DNA from 2 places in the Williamwhitmania taraxaci genome. Region 2 is predicted to be linked to the other one. Evidence: riboswitches for the same ligand, from Rfam matches in the RefSeq annotation. Region 2 holds a riboswitch; the other holds the start of a gene.

Region 1 (6,069 bases), on a different contig from region 2:
AGTCTCGATAATATCGCGAATTTGCGAAAGCCATTCATCGATACCAGCCTCCTGCCTAATGCCCTTATATCGCCAGTGAGCCGCTAGGCCACGCTCGGCAATCTCATCCATGCGTTTGGAGCGGATTTGCACCTCCACCCAACGGCCATCGGGGCCTACAACGGTGGTGTGCAGCGATTCATAGCCTGTAGACTTTGGCACTGAAACCCAATCGCGCAATCGGCTGGGGTTGGGAATATACTTATCGGTAACCGTGGAATACACTCTCCAACATTCGGTCTTCTCTTTATCCTTTGGTGTATCTAGGATAATGCGAATGGCAAATACGTCATAAATCTTTTCGAAAGGAACATTTTGTTTCTGTATCTTCTTCCAAATGGAATATACCGATTTTGTTCGTCCTTTTATTTCGAAGTTGAGACCCTGAAGGTTCAGCTTCTCTTCGATAGGTTCCATGAACTCCCGAATAAACTTATTACGGGCTACTGTAGTGTTTCGAAGTTTCTTTATTATGCTCTTGTAAGCCTCGTTTTCGGTAAACTTCATGGAGAGGTCTTCCATCTCACTCTTCACCTTGTAGAGACCTAGTTTATGGGCTAATGGGGCGTAGAGGTTAAACGTCTCTCTTGCTTTTGATGCCTGTTGTTCTTTTGTAAAGTGATTAAGCGACCGCATAATTTCAAGTCTGTCGGCCAGCTTAATCAGGATTACACGTATATCTTCCGAAATGGAGATGATCAGGTTTCGGTAATTCTCGCTTTGGTCGGCATCCTTTGAATGGTTAATCTCAGCAATACGGTTCAATCCGGCAACAATGGCCGAAACATCTTTGCCGAATCGTTGCTCTATCTCGGCTAGGGTAAGCCCACCGAACCGTGTGGTGTCGTGAAGGAGCGCTGCAATCACTGATGTGGCCCCAAGACCAATCTCCTCAAGCACAATTCGAGCTACGGCCACAGGGTGAAATAGGTATGGCTCACCCGACGATCGACGCATATCCTTGTGGACCTCCGCTGCCAATTTGTAGGCCTCCTTTATGCGCTGAATGTCCTTATTGTCAAGGATATGCATGCCGGATTTAAGCAGTGCTTTAAATCGGTAAATAACCTGTTTGTGCTCTCTGGGTCTTTCTTCGGGCGTCATTAGTTTTGCAAGTGAGATATAGGCAAAGATAAAATCTTCAACAAAACAATTGGCTTTTTGATTGGAAAAAGATAACAGTTTGGGCAATAAGGGAAAGTGATTTATGCTGAAGAATATGTGCTATAACGATTTCGGAACCAATAAAATATTTTACTTTTGTCGCAGTTTTGGTTCTCCGCCATTGGCGGAGCGAAGAGGGAATCGGGTGTAAATCCTGAACAGTTTCCGCTGCTGTAAACTCCATCAAAACCTTTTGCTATCAAAAAAAGCCACTGTCGAGCTAGTTTCAAGACGGGAAGGCCAGCAAAGGGGGAGTAAGTCAGAAGACCTGCCAATAACATTTCGCATTTATAGCTTTCGGATAAAGGGCTCAGTGTAATTCGTTTACATTCTCTTGCTTTTTCTTTTTATTCCGCAGGTTATAGATGATTGAATCTTAAACGATTTTAATCATTTGTAACGCATGTTGTTGAGTATTTTTCTTGTTGGAGTCTTAGCTCTCCCCAGCGATATCCCTCCTGTGACAAGCACAATTGAGGATACCATCACCCTTAAAGAAGTGGTGATTAGCTCCAAGTTGAAGCGCTTTTCTGCTGGTCTCTCCGTAAAAATAATTTCGCCCATAGATATTAAGCAAAGCCGGAGCTTGCTCCTTTCCGATATGCTTGCCAGTCAGCCCGGCCTTGTGGTAAATAGTTATGGTCCTGGAGCCACTTCTTCTATTTCTCTTCGGGGTTTGAATGCCTCGCATACCGCTGTGCTTTGGAATGGTGTTAACCTTCAAAGTAGCATGAATTCCGGCGTTAACTTTGGCAATATCCCTACTTTCTTTGTCGATCAAATTGCCGTGCAGCAAGGTGGCAACGGCGCACTCTTTGGCAGTGGTGCCATAGGCGGCGTAATCCACCTCGATAACCAGCTGGCCTTTGGCAATGGAAATAGCGGAGAGCTATTTCAGTCGGTGGGCAGCTACGGGTTGTCGTATTCCGCTATTAAGCATACCTATGGTGGCGAAAAGTTTGCCATTTCATCGCGGCTATTTTACAGTGAGGCTCAAAACAACTACGAGTTTAGGAACACAACTAAAATGGGTAAGCCCATTGTGAACCAGACCAATGCCAACTATCGTAAGGCAGGCATCATGGAAACCGCCTCATTCCTCGTTTCGCCAGCCGACAGGCTTGTTGTGGCGCTTTGGGCGCAGGATGGTTATAACGCTTATCCAGCTATGATGAGCACGGCATCGAGCAATCAGAATGATTACAGCAGCTTTTTTCGGGCAACATCGCAATGGCGCGCCAATAGAACGAGCTATGATTTTAATATTAAGGCTGCTCTCTTCAACGATTGGCAGGCTTACCGGAATATTCCGGTGGAGCGATCGAATCACCACTCAACCAACGGACAGGTGGAAGGAGAGTTCATCTATCGAATGTCGCAGAGCCACGTGCTTGAAGCAGGTATAAATACGGCCTATGAGCGCGTTCGTTCTACCAATTATTCTGAACCTAAGGAACGGTTAAGACCAGCAGCCACGCTGGGTTATCGGTTTAGAACTGAGGATGGCGGTATCGAAGCCTTTGCAGGTGCGCGCGAGGAGATAATTGATGGAGAGTCTACACCCATTACCTGGTCGGTTGGTGGTCAGTTTCGGTTAATGACTGGGCTATACATGCGTGCAAATGTCTCTAGAAATTACAGGGTGCCCTCTTTCAACGACCTTTACTGGGGAAATGGTTGGGGGAATCCAAACCTTAAGCCTGAAAATGGTTTAGGAGAAGAAGTTGGACTCGATTACGTTTACACTGGAAATGGAAATCTTATATCAATAAAGATTAGTGCTTTCAATAATAATGTAGACAACTGGATTATTTGGCTTCCTAATTCTTCTGGAACTTGGAGACCTCAAAACTACAACGAAGTTTGGTCTAGAGGTGTAGAGAGTTCGTTAACCTTAAAGAAGCGCTTGGAAAGGTTCACTATTGGAGCCGATTTGTCGGGTGCTATTACCTACACCACCAACGAAAAAGATGCTATTCAAGCAACGGAAGGAAAGCAACTGCCCTATGTGCCAAAGTATAAGTATGGTTTTTCAGCATTTATTGATTTTGATTGGCTTCGCCTAAAGTATACTCAAGGCTACACCGGTAGGCGCTATGACGTTGCCGACCACTCTAGCCAGATAAATCCATTTTCGATTGCTTCCCTTTCGGTAGAGACAAACTATAAACTAAACAGTTATGAAATACGTGGATTTGCACGCATTGATAACTTGTGGAACGAGGAGTATGTGGTAATGCAGAACTATGGAATGCCAATGCGTACCTATCAGTTGGGAATTGTCCTCTCTTTTGGAAAATAATTAACCTAAATAACAACAGACTATGAAAATTAGAAACATTTTTTCGATTGCGCTGGTTGGTGCATCGCTACTCTTTTCTGCATGTGAAAAGGATGAGTCGTCGGGTCCCAAGTTGCCTTTCGACTTAACCCAAGGAATGATAATAACTAACGAGGGAAACTTTGGTAGCGCAAATGCCTCCATCTCGATTTACCATGCCGCAGGCGATTCTATCACTTCGGATGTTTTCTTCAAGGCAAATAATCGTGTGCTTGGTGATGCCCTTCAGAGTATGACATTCACTACTAACAATGCATACTTTGTTCTTAACGGTTCCAGCAAAATTGAGGTTGTAGAGAAATCATCATGTAAGGAAGTCGCTACCATTGAAAATTTAGGTGGTCCACGTTATATGGTTACCTACGGCACTAAAGGATATGTTTCGACATGGGACAATAATGAGGTTGTAGTTATCGATCTTAATTCAAATGCTGTTACCAAAAAGATAAGCGTTGGCTCAGGTCCTGAAGGACTTGTTGTTGTGGGATCAAAACTGTTTGTTGCCAACAGTGGTGGTTGGGGAAGTGCAAAAACCGTTTCGGTGATTGACCTCAAAACCGATGCTGTTGTTGAAACGATTAATGTTGCCGATTCTCCACGCGGATTCGTTGTTGATAAAAACAATGATGTATGGGTGCTTTGTGTTGGTGCTGTAGATTGGTTGAATAGTGCAAATACTACCACATCGGCATTGTGCAAGATAAACCCAACAACATACAACGTAACTACAATCAATATCAGCACAACTTATCACCCAACCCAACTGCGCACAAATAATGCCGGCGACCAACTATACTACGGTGCTGGATACGGTGTTCAGGGTATCTTCAAAATGAGCATTAACGGCACAATACCTACGGCACCATTTATAGATGTTGAAGTGTATGGTTTTGCTATCGATCCTGCATCGGGAGTTGTTTATGGTATGCAGGCACCATCCTTTACTGCGGCTGGAAAAATGCTTCGCTACGATTTGGCTGGTAAACTTGTAAAGGAATACACTGTGGGAATTGGCCCTAACAACGGTTACTTCGTACGGTAGTATTTACAATGCATTATATAAGGCCGAAGGGATTATTCCTTTCGGCCTTTTCTGTTATGGCACATTAATGCGGTTTTCTTGTTACAGCAAAATTACTGACTTTAGGCTTTTACTGTTTTGATGACATCTCTTTCGAATGAAACCTTGAGTTAGGTTCTTTGAACCCCATACTGCCAGTAAGTAAAAACGTTAGTAACAACTTCCGTTGTTCATCGCGCTAATGTAACATCTTCTTCTTATCTTTATTCCCAAAACAGAAGAAGAATGACCATACTGGAGGCCCGTCAACGAGTTGAGCAACTTCGCAATGCCTTAGATAAGCACAACTATAGCTATTACGTGCTAGCCGAGCCATCGATATCCGATTTTGAATATGATTCCCTAATGCGGGAGTTAATGAGCCTTGAGGGGCAATTCCCCGAATTGCAGGATGCCTCTTCTCCAAGCCTACGGGTTGGAAGCGATATTTCCTCTGAATTTGTGCAAGTTAATCATCGCTATCCAATGCTTTCGCTGGGTAATACATACTCAGAGGAGGAACTTTTTGATTTCGACCAACGCGTCAGAAAGCTCTTGGCTGGTGAGGAACCACAATACATATGCGAGCTGAAGTTTGATGGAACGGCCATTAATCTAATCTATAAGGATGGTTTGTTGGTGCAGGCCGTTACTCGTGGCGATGGTGTTAAGGGCGACGATGTTACAGCCAACGTTAAGACAATTCGTTCGATACCACTTAAGTTAACCGGCAGCGATTTTCCTTCTGACTTCGAGATGCGGGGAGAGATAATACTTACTCATGCAGCTTTCCAAAAGATGAACGATACGCGGGCATCAAAAGGAGAAGCTCTCTTTGCCAATCCGCGCAATGCAGCTGCCGGTACATTGAAACTGCAAAATTCAGCCGAGGTTGCCCGCAGGGGGTTGGATTGCTTTCTCTACTATACCTTGGGTGAAGAGTTGCCTTATGAGCTGCATTACGAAAATCTAATAAAGGCCAAGACATGGGGCTTTAAGATATCAGAGTTTAGCCGAAAATGCCATACCATGCAGCAAGTGTTTGAGTTTATTCATCATTGGGATAAGGCACGATTTGATTTACCGTTCGATACGGATGGGGTTGTGGTGAAGGTGAACTCCTATGCACAACAAGAAACGCTTGGGTTTACTGCAAAAACGCCTCGCTGGGCAATTGCCTATAAGTATAAGGCCGAACAGGGCTACACCCGGCTCGTTTCGGTCGATTTTCAGGTTGGGCGAACGGGTGCAGTTACTCCGGTAGCCAATCTCGAACCAGTATATCTGGGTGGAACTACTGTAAAAAGAGCTTCGCTGCACAATCAAGACCAAATCCAGCTGCTCGATTTGCATACGGGCGACATGGTAATTGTAGAGAAGGGGGGCGAGATTATTCCTAAGATTGTTGGCGTAGACATTGCGCAGCGACCTCTTCATACTGCACCCGTTGTGTTTCTTTCTCACT
Region 2 (6,069 bases):
GTGGCATCTGACTCCATCCAACACCCGAGAATGAACCTAATCCCCATAAGGTATAGGAATGGACATTCTCACTGGTTGCATAAAAATTGAGCACACCCACCAACGAAGAGGTGATATACCCGAGCATCAAACCAATAATAAGGAGCATGGCGTTATCGTGGAGCCGAGCAGAAAAATAGCTAATAAGCAAAAGCACTACAAAAGCACCGACAAAAGCAGCAATTATAGAGGCGTAGTAAATGGACATTCCCATAAGACCACCTGCTCCGGCCAAAAGCACCACAGCAGCTACTCCAAGGCTTGCCCCCGAACTAATACCCAAAACCGAAGGACCTGCCAATGGATTACGAAAGAGGGTTTGCATCAAAAGACCAGCGATTGAAAGGCCTGCACCAGCCAACGCTGCGGTTATAGTTTGCGGTAACCTCGATTTCATTAGTATATTCGCATATACTACAGGGGTGTCTTCATTTCCAGTAAGCGCAGCAAACACCCACTTCAATGGAATAGATACCGATCCTAGACTCAGATTTAGCGCCGTAAGAACAAAAATCCCAAGAATTAGGAGTAGTGCTAATCTTCCTGTTTTCATGGCTTCTCTTGCTTCAATATATCAAAATACACGGGATTATAGCCCTCCATCAATTCGGGGTGAAACGCTTTTAAGAGATCCGACAGCAGAACATCCGGTCTGAGCAGCCCCTCGTCGTAGTAGGCGGTGTTATTGGTATTGCAGAAGACCACCTTACGGGCCTTAAAGGCATCAAAGTCGGCATAAGATGCATACTCATCCTTCATAGTTTGATAGGAATACACCCCTTGGTAATTCTCTAATACAACCCAAAAATCGGCATGAACCGCTTGCTTATACACCGTTTCGAAGTCGAAGGGAATAGGTCCTTGGCTTTTCCGATCGGCATATAGATAGCGTGCTCCCGCATCGGCAAAGAGCTGTGCCATATAGCTATTTCCCGGCGACACATACCATATACCTTGGTAAGGTTTACTTGCAAACACGGTAGGAAGCAAGGTAGCCTCCTTTGCTTTCGCCACCAACGCTTTGTAACGGACTTCAATCTCGGAGAAATTCTTATTGGCCTCTTGCTCCTTGCCAAAAAAGAGAGCCATAAACTTGACCCATTCGGCTCGGCCCAACGGGTGTGTCTCCAAGTAGGCCGAAACGATTCCGAGGGGAACACCAGAAGCCTCAACCGGACCATACTTATTATCCTTAAAGGGAGAGACGAAGAAAATATCGGGAGAAATCTTTATTAACTGTTCGAGGTTCACTGCCATCGCTGGGCCAATCTCGGACACAAACCCTTTCTCGATTCGCGAAAGCATATATTTATTTGTAATATACTGCTTCTCCGAAACGCCAACAATGGCATCGAGAAGTCCAAGTTGCTCGGCATAGCATATCTCAGTAGCAAATGCGCAAGCCATACGTTTGAGTGGAACATCGATAACCTCCCCATCAACTGGAACGTTAGTTGACGCAGCATCCTTGGGAACGAGGTAGTATCGTTTCAGTAGAACGGCGGTATCCCAAGGGTTTATCAAATCGATTCGTGTAACATCATGGCTTTTGAACACTCTAAAAAGACGAGCATATTTAAGCGGGACTTCAACGAAACCAGAGTCGGTATTTGAATTGGAATTACCCCCACAGGAGGTTAAAATCGAAGATAGCAGCAGGACGATAGCCCCAATCAAAAAGAGTTGTTTTTTCATTATTCACCTTTATTCCCGAAAGTATTAAAACAATGGCAGGTCTTCTGGCTCGTCTCTCCTAGTGTGTCTTCCCATTATCGATTTACCGAAACAGTGACGTAATACAATAGGCATTTGAGACTTACAGCTGCGGGTACAGCCCCCGAATTTAACGGGATTCCCTATTATAACCTTGCGGTTACCAATGCACTGCAAAGGAACGCTTTTTTTGTGACTGAGAAAATATTTAACAGACACAATTATCCTAACCATAAGAATAGTTGCACAAGTAATTTAATAGAAATTGCAATTAACCCTTATACCTTAAAGAATTGGGTTAGTTCATTGAGGTTGTCGGCTTGTTTGGATAGATTTTCGGCAGTAGCGGCTATCTCTTCCGAAGAGGAAGCATTTTGTTGGGCTACCTGATCGAATTGGTTTACCGACTTGCTTACCTCGTCGGCTCCCACCGACAACTCCTTGGCCGAAGCCGATATCTCCTGAACTAAGTTAGCAGTACGCTGAATATTCGGTACAAGGCCCTGAATGATTAAACCAGCCTTTTCGGAAACCTCGGTGCTCTTTCTTGAAAGTTCATTTATTTCGGCCGAAGCGGCTTGGGCGCGTTCGGCAAGTTTTTTAACCTCTTGCGCCACGGCAGCAAAACCACGGCCATGCTCACCTGCCCTAGCTGCCTCAATGGCTGCATTAAGGGCAAGCAAATTAGTTTGACGTGAAATATCCTCCACTACAGAAATTTTATCGGCAATACTGCGCATTACCTCTACTGCTTGCTGCACCGCTTCGCCACTTTCTGTTGCCTGCAATGCGGCTTGAACAGCCATTTTTTCTGTTTGACTGGCATTATCGGAGGCCTGTCGAATATTGGCTTCCATCTGCTCCATGGAAGCAGCAACCTCTTCCGTTCCTGAAGCTTGCTCGCTTGCCCCTTGAGCCATCTGCTCCACGGCCGATTTTAACTCGCCGCCATTTGAGGCCAAGAAGACAGCGGAACTCTTAACCTGCTCAGCAATACCCCTTAACTGATCCACCATTTTCATCAAGGATCGATTCAACATCCCCACTTCATCATTATAGTTATCGTTTAAAACGACTGTCAAGTCGCCTTGGGCAACCTTTTCTACTGATTTTAACGCTTCATTTATTGGTTTGGTAATGCTCCTGCGAATAGCCAGACTGGATGGAATGATGACTAACACAAGAACTAAACCCAGCCCTATTCCAATTCCAATCAAAAGTCGAGATGAAAACGACTGAATGCTCTGTCGAATCTCTTGTCGCGCATCATCCACATTATCGACGTAAACGCCTGTTCCTATCCATGTTTCAGTGCCAGGAATCATCTCCGAGTAACTAATTTTTGCAACATCGCCTTTTCCTGGTTTAGGAAAGACATACTCAACAAATCCGCCACCGCTGGAAGCCTGTCTGAATAGTTCTTTTACAAATAGGATTCCATTTACGTCAGCAGTAGCAGCCAAGTCTTTCCCCACACGCTCTTTCTTTGTAGGAAGAGCAACGTTAACCGTTCCTCTGTAAATGAAAAAGTAGCCCGACTCATCGGCCTCAAATCGAATTTGATCAACCAAGTTTCGGAGCACAGAATCTTGCTTGCTTTGTGAAAGTGCCGGATTAATAGACTTTTGCAACAACAAGGCAACAGAGTGCGTAGCCACCTTAATTTTATCCCGTTGTCCATCAAGCATTCGTGTTTCAGTAGATTGGATTCCAAGATCACGAATGGTATTCATTCCATACCAAAACGCCGAAGAAACGATTAATACGAATATCAGAACCATTGCGAGTAGCATGGCAATTCTAACTGAAATAGGATAGTTTCTTAGCATAGTATCTGTATTAATAATCCAATCAAATTTAGGACAAAGCAACCGATAATAAAAGGGGCCGGATTAAAACCCGACCCCTTTTTGACGTATGATAGAAACTATTACTTAAATCGCCCAATTATTTCTCTTACCACCTTTACCTTCTCTTCCAGCATCTCTGTTGTTTTTGCTTCGGCAATAAACCTTAGGTATGGTTCGGTGTTCGAAGGTCGGATATTAAACCACCAATCGGCAAACTCTACTCGATAGCCATCGAAATCGAAAAATGCGGTTGGCTGCTCGGTCTTGTCGAAGTATTCCTTAACGGCATCCATTGCCTCTTTTTTGCTCTCGAGGCGGAAGTTTAGTTCGCCGGAGTTTGCATAGGTTTCAATCCCAGCAATTACTTGAGACAGTGATCGGCCCTCACGCTTCATGCGGCTAACCACGTTGAGCACGAGCAAACAGGCCAAGAGACCAGAGTCGGAGAAGAAAAACTCTTTGAAGTAGTAGTGACCAGCCAGCTCGCCGCCGTAAATACCATCAATCTCGCGTAGCTTGTGCGCAGCAAAAGCACGACCTACGCGCCACATCTGCACGTGGGCACCAAAGCGAGCCAGGTATTCAGGAACCGCTTTCGAGGTTCGGATATCAATAAGCACATCGCCCTTCATGCCTCTCTCCTCGAGAAAGTAGTGACCAAGAAGTGCAATTATAAGGTCAGGTGAAATAAAGCGACCATTCTCGTCCACAAACATTACACGGTCGGCATCGCCATCAAAGATCACCCCGATATCGGCCTTTTCTTTTTTGACAAGAGCCTTAAGGTCGACAACATTCTCCTGCACCAATGGATTTGCCTCATGGTTTGGAAATGTGCCATCGAGTTCGTCGTAAATATAGCTTGGAACATCACCTAAAATATCCTTAATCAGGAGGGCAGCCATTCCATTGGAACAGTCGATTGCCATTTTTAGGTTGGAATAGTCCCCAATGTATTTCTTAAGGAATGTCAAATACTCCTCTTTAACGTCGAGCAGGTGAATTTCGCCCTTCTTTGCAGCCACAACCACTGTTCCTGTCTTGATAAGTGTTTCCAACTCGCCAAGTCCAGTATCGTATCCAACTGGCAAAGCGTTTTCACGAGAAACCTTTAATCCGTTATACTCTTTAGGGTTGTGTGATGCGGTAATCTGTACCGAAGCTTTAAAATTGTAGCGAGCGGTAGAATAGTAAACCATTGGAGTAGTCGAAATCCCAATGGAGTACACATCGGCACCGGCATCGGTAATCCCCTTGGTTAGGTATTCATATATTTCAGGAGAGGAGACACGTACGTCACGGCCCACAAGAACCTTATCTACACCAAGTAATCTCGGCAGAAAAAACCCAATTCGATAAACATCGTCCTTGTTAAAGTCGCTGTTGTAAATTCCACGAATATCGTAGGCATGAAATGCACCCATAGCAGTTTTATTTGTTAAAAAAGGGGTGTAAAGATATAATTAATCGTAGAAATCCGACACTCCTACCGGCGAGTTTCTGAAAAAAACAAAAAAAGCATTGCAACCGGAAACTATCAGCATCTTTAGATTCTAAATATTTTAAAGAGACTAAAAAAACAAAACGGTTCGAACAAATACTGTCCGAACCATTGAATAACAATACGTTATAACGCTAACGCTTCGTCGCGGATATCCAGATAAAAGCATTTCTAAATGCCATGGCCCATGGTGTTACCTCATCAAGCTTATGTTCGGAGGGGCAGTATGCCCACTGCCAAGGATAAATGGAACGCTCAAGGTGTGGCATTATGGCTAAATGCCGTCCATCGGGTGAGCCAATTGCTGCTGCACCTGCTGGTGAGCCATTTGGATTTGCAGGATAGCAACAACCGGTATAGGCAATAGGAATAATATAGTTGTCGATTGTATATGGGAAAGAAAATCGACCCTCTCCGTGCGCAATCCAGATACCTAACCGAGAACCAGCAAGCCCTTGCAGCATAATTGAGTTGGACTCCGACACATCTACCGAAAGGAATGCGGACTCAAACTTCCCAGACTCATTGTGGTGCATCTTAGGCTTCTTATCGTCCGAAGGATTTATCAAGCCAAGCTCAACCATGAGCTGACAACCGTTGCAAACGCCAAGACTTAGCGTATCGGGGCGAGCATAGAATTTATCCAAGGCCGCTTTCGCTTTGGGGTTATAGAGAAACGCTCCAGCCCAGCCCTTGGCCGAACCAAGCACGTCGGAGTTGGAGAATCCACCCACAAACACAATCATGGAGACATCCTCAAGATTTTCCCTCCCTGTAATCAGGTCGGTCATATGCACATCCTTCACATCGAACCCTGCAATGTGCAAGCTCCACGCCATTTCGCGATCGCCATTGACGCCCTTTTCGCGAATAATAGCAGCAGTTACCCCGCTCTTAACGCTGCGTTTCAGATCAATTCCCTCCCACAGGGTCTTTCCTGTGAATGTTTTAGGGAATGAAAACTCT

What was found. A riboswitch is a leader RNA that binds a small molecule or an ion and turns the genes downstream of it on or off. The one in region 2 is predicted to bind cobalamin.
Region 1: another riboswitch for cobalamin. It lies ahead of BLS65_RS06590 (TonB-dependent receptor plug domain-containing protein); the one in region 2 lies ahead of BLS65_RS15075 (ABC transporter substrate-binding protein).

Annotation. Positions count from the first base shown of each region.
Region 1 covers NZ_FMYP01000018.1:37,181-43,249, forward strand. The annotation lists gene BLS65_RS06585 (RelA/SpoT family protein) at 1-1,143, opposite strand, end outside; cobalamin riboswitch at 1,295-1,493, shown strand; gene BLS65_RS06590 (TonB-dependent receptor plug domain-containing protein) at 1,607-3,505, shown strand; gene BLS65_RS06595 (DUF5074 domain-containing protein) at 3,528-4,586, shown strand; gene ligA (NAD-dependent DNA ligase LigA) at 4,851-6,069, shown strand, end outside.
Region 2 covers NZ_FMYP01000076.1:6,631-12,699, forward strand. The annotation lists gene BLS65_RS15070 (iron ABC transporter permease) at 1-592, opposite strand, end outside; gene BLS65_RS15075 (ABC transporter substrate-binding protein) at 589-1,734, opposite strand; cobalamin riboswitch at 1,752-1,935, opposite strand; gene BLS65_RS15080 (methyl-accepting chemotaxis protein) at 2,031-3,581, opposite strand; gene BLS65_RS15085 (phosphomannomutase/phosphoglucomutase) at 3,683-5,026, opposite strand; gene purL (phosphoribosylformylglycinamidine synthase) at 5,238-6,069, opposite strand, start outside.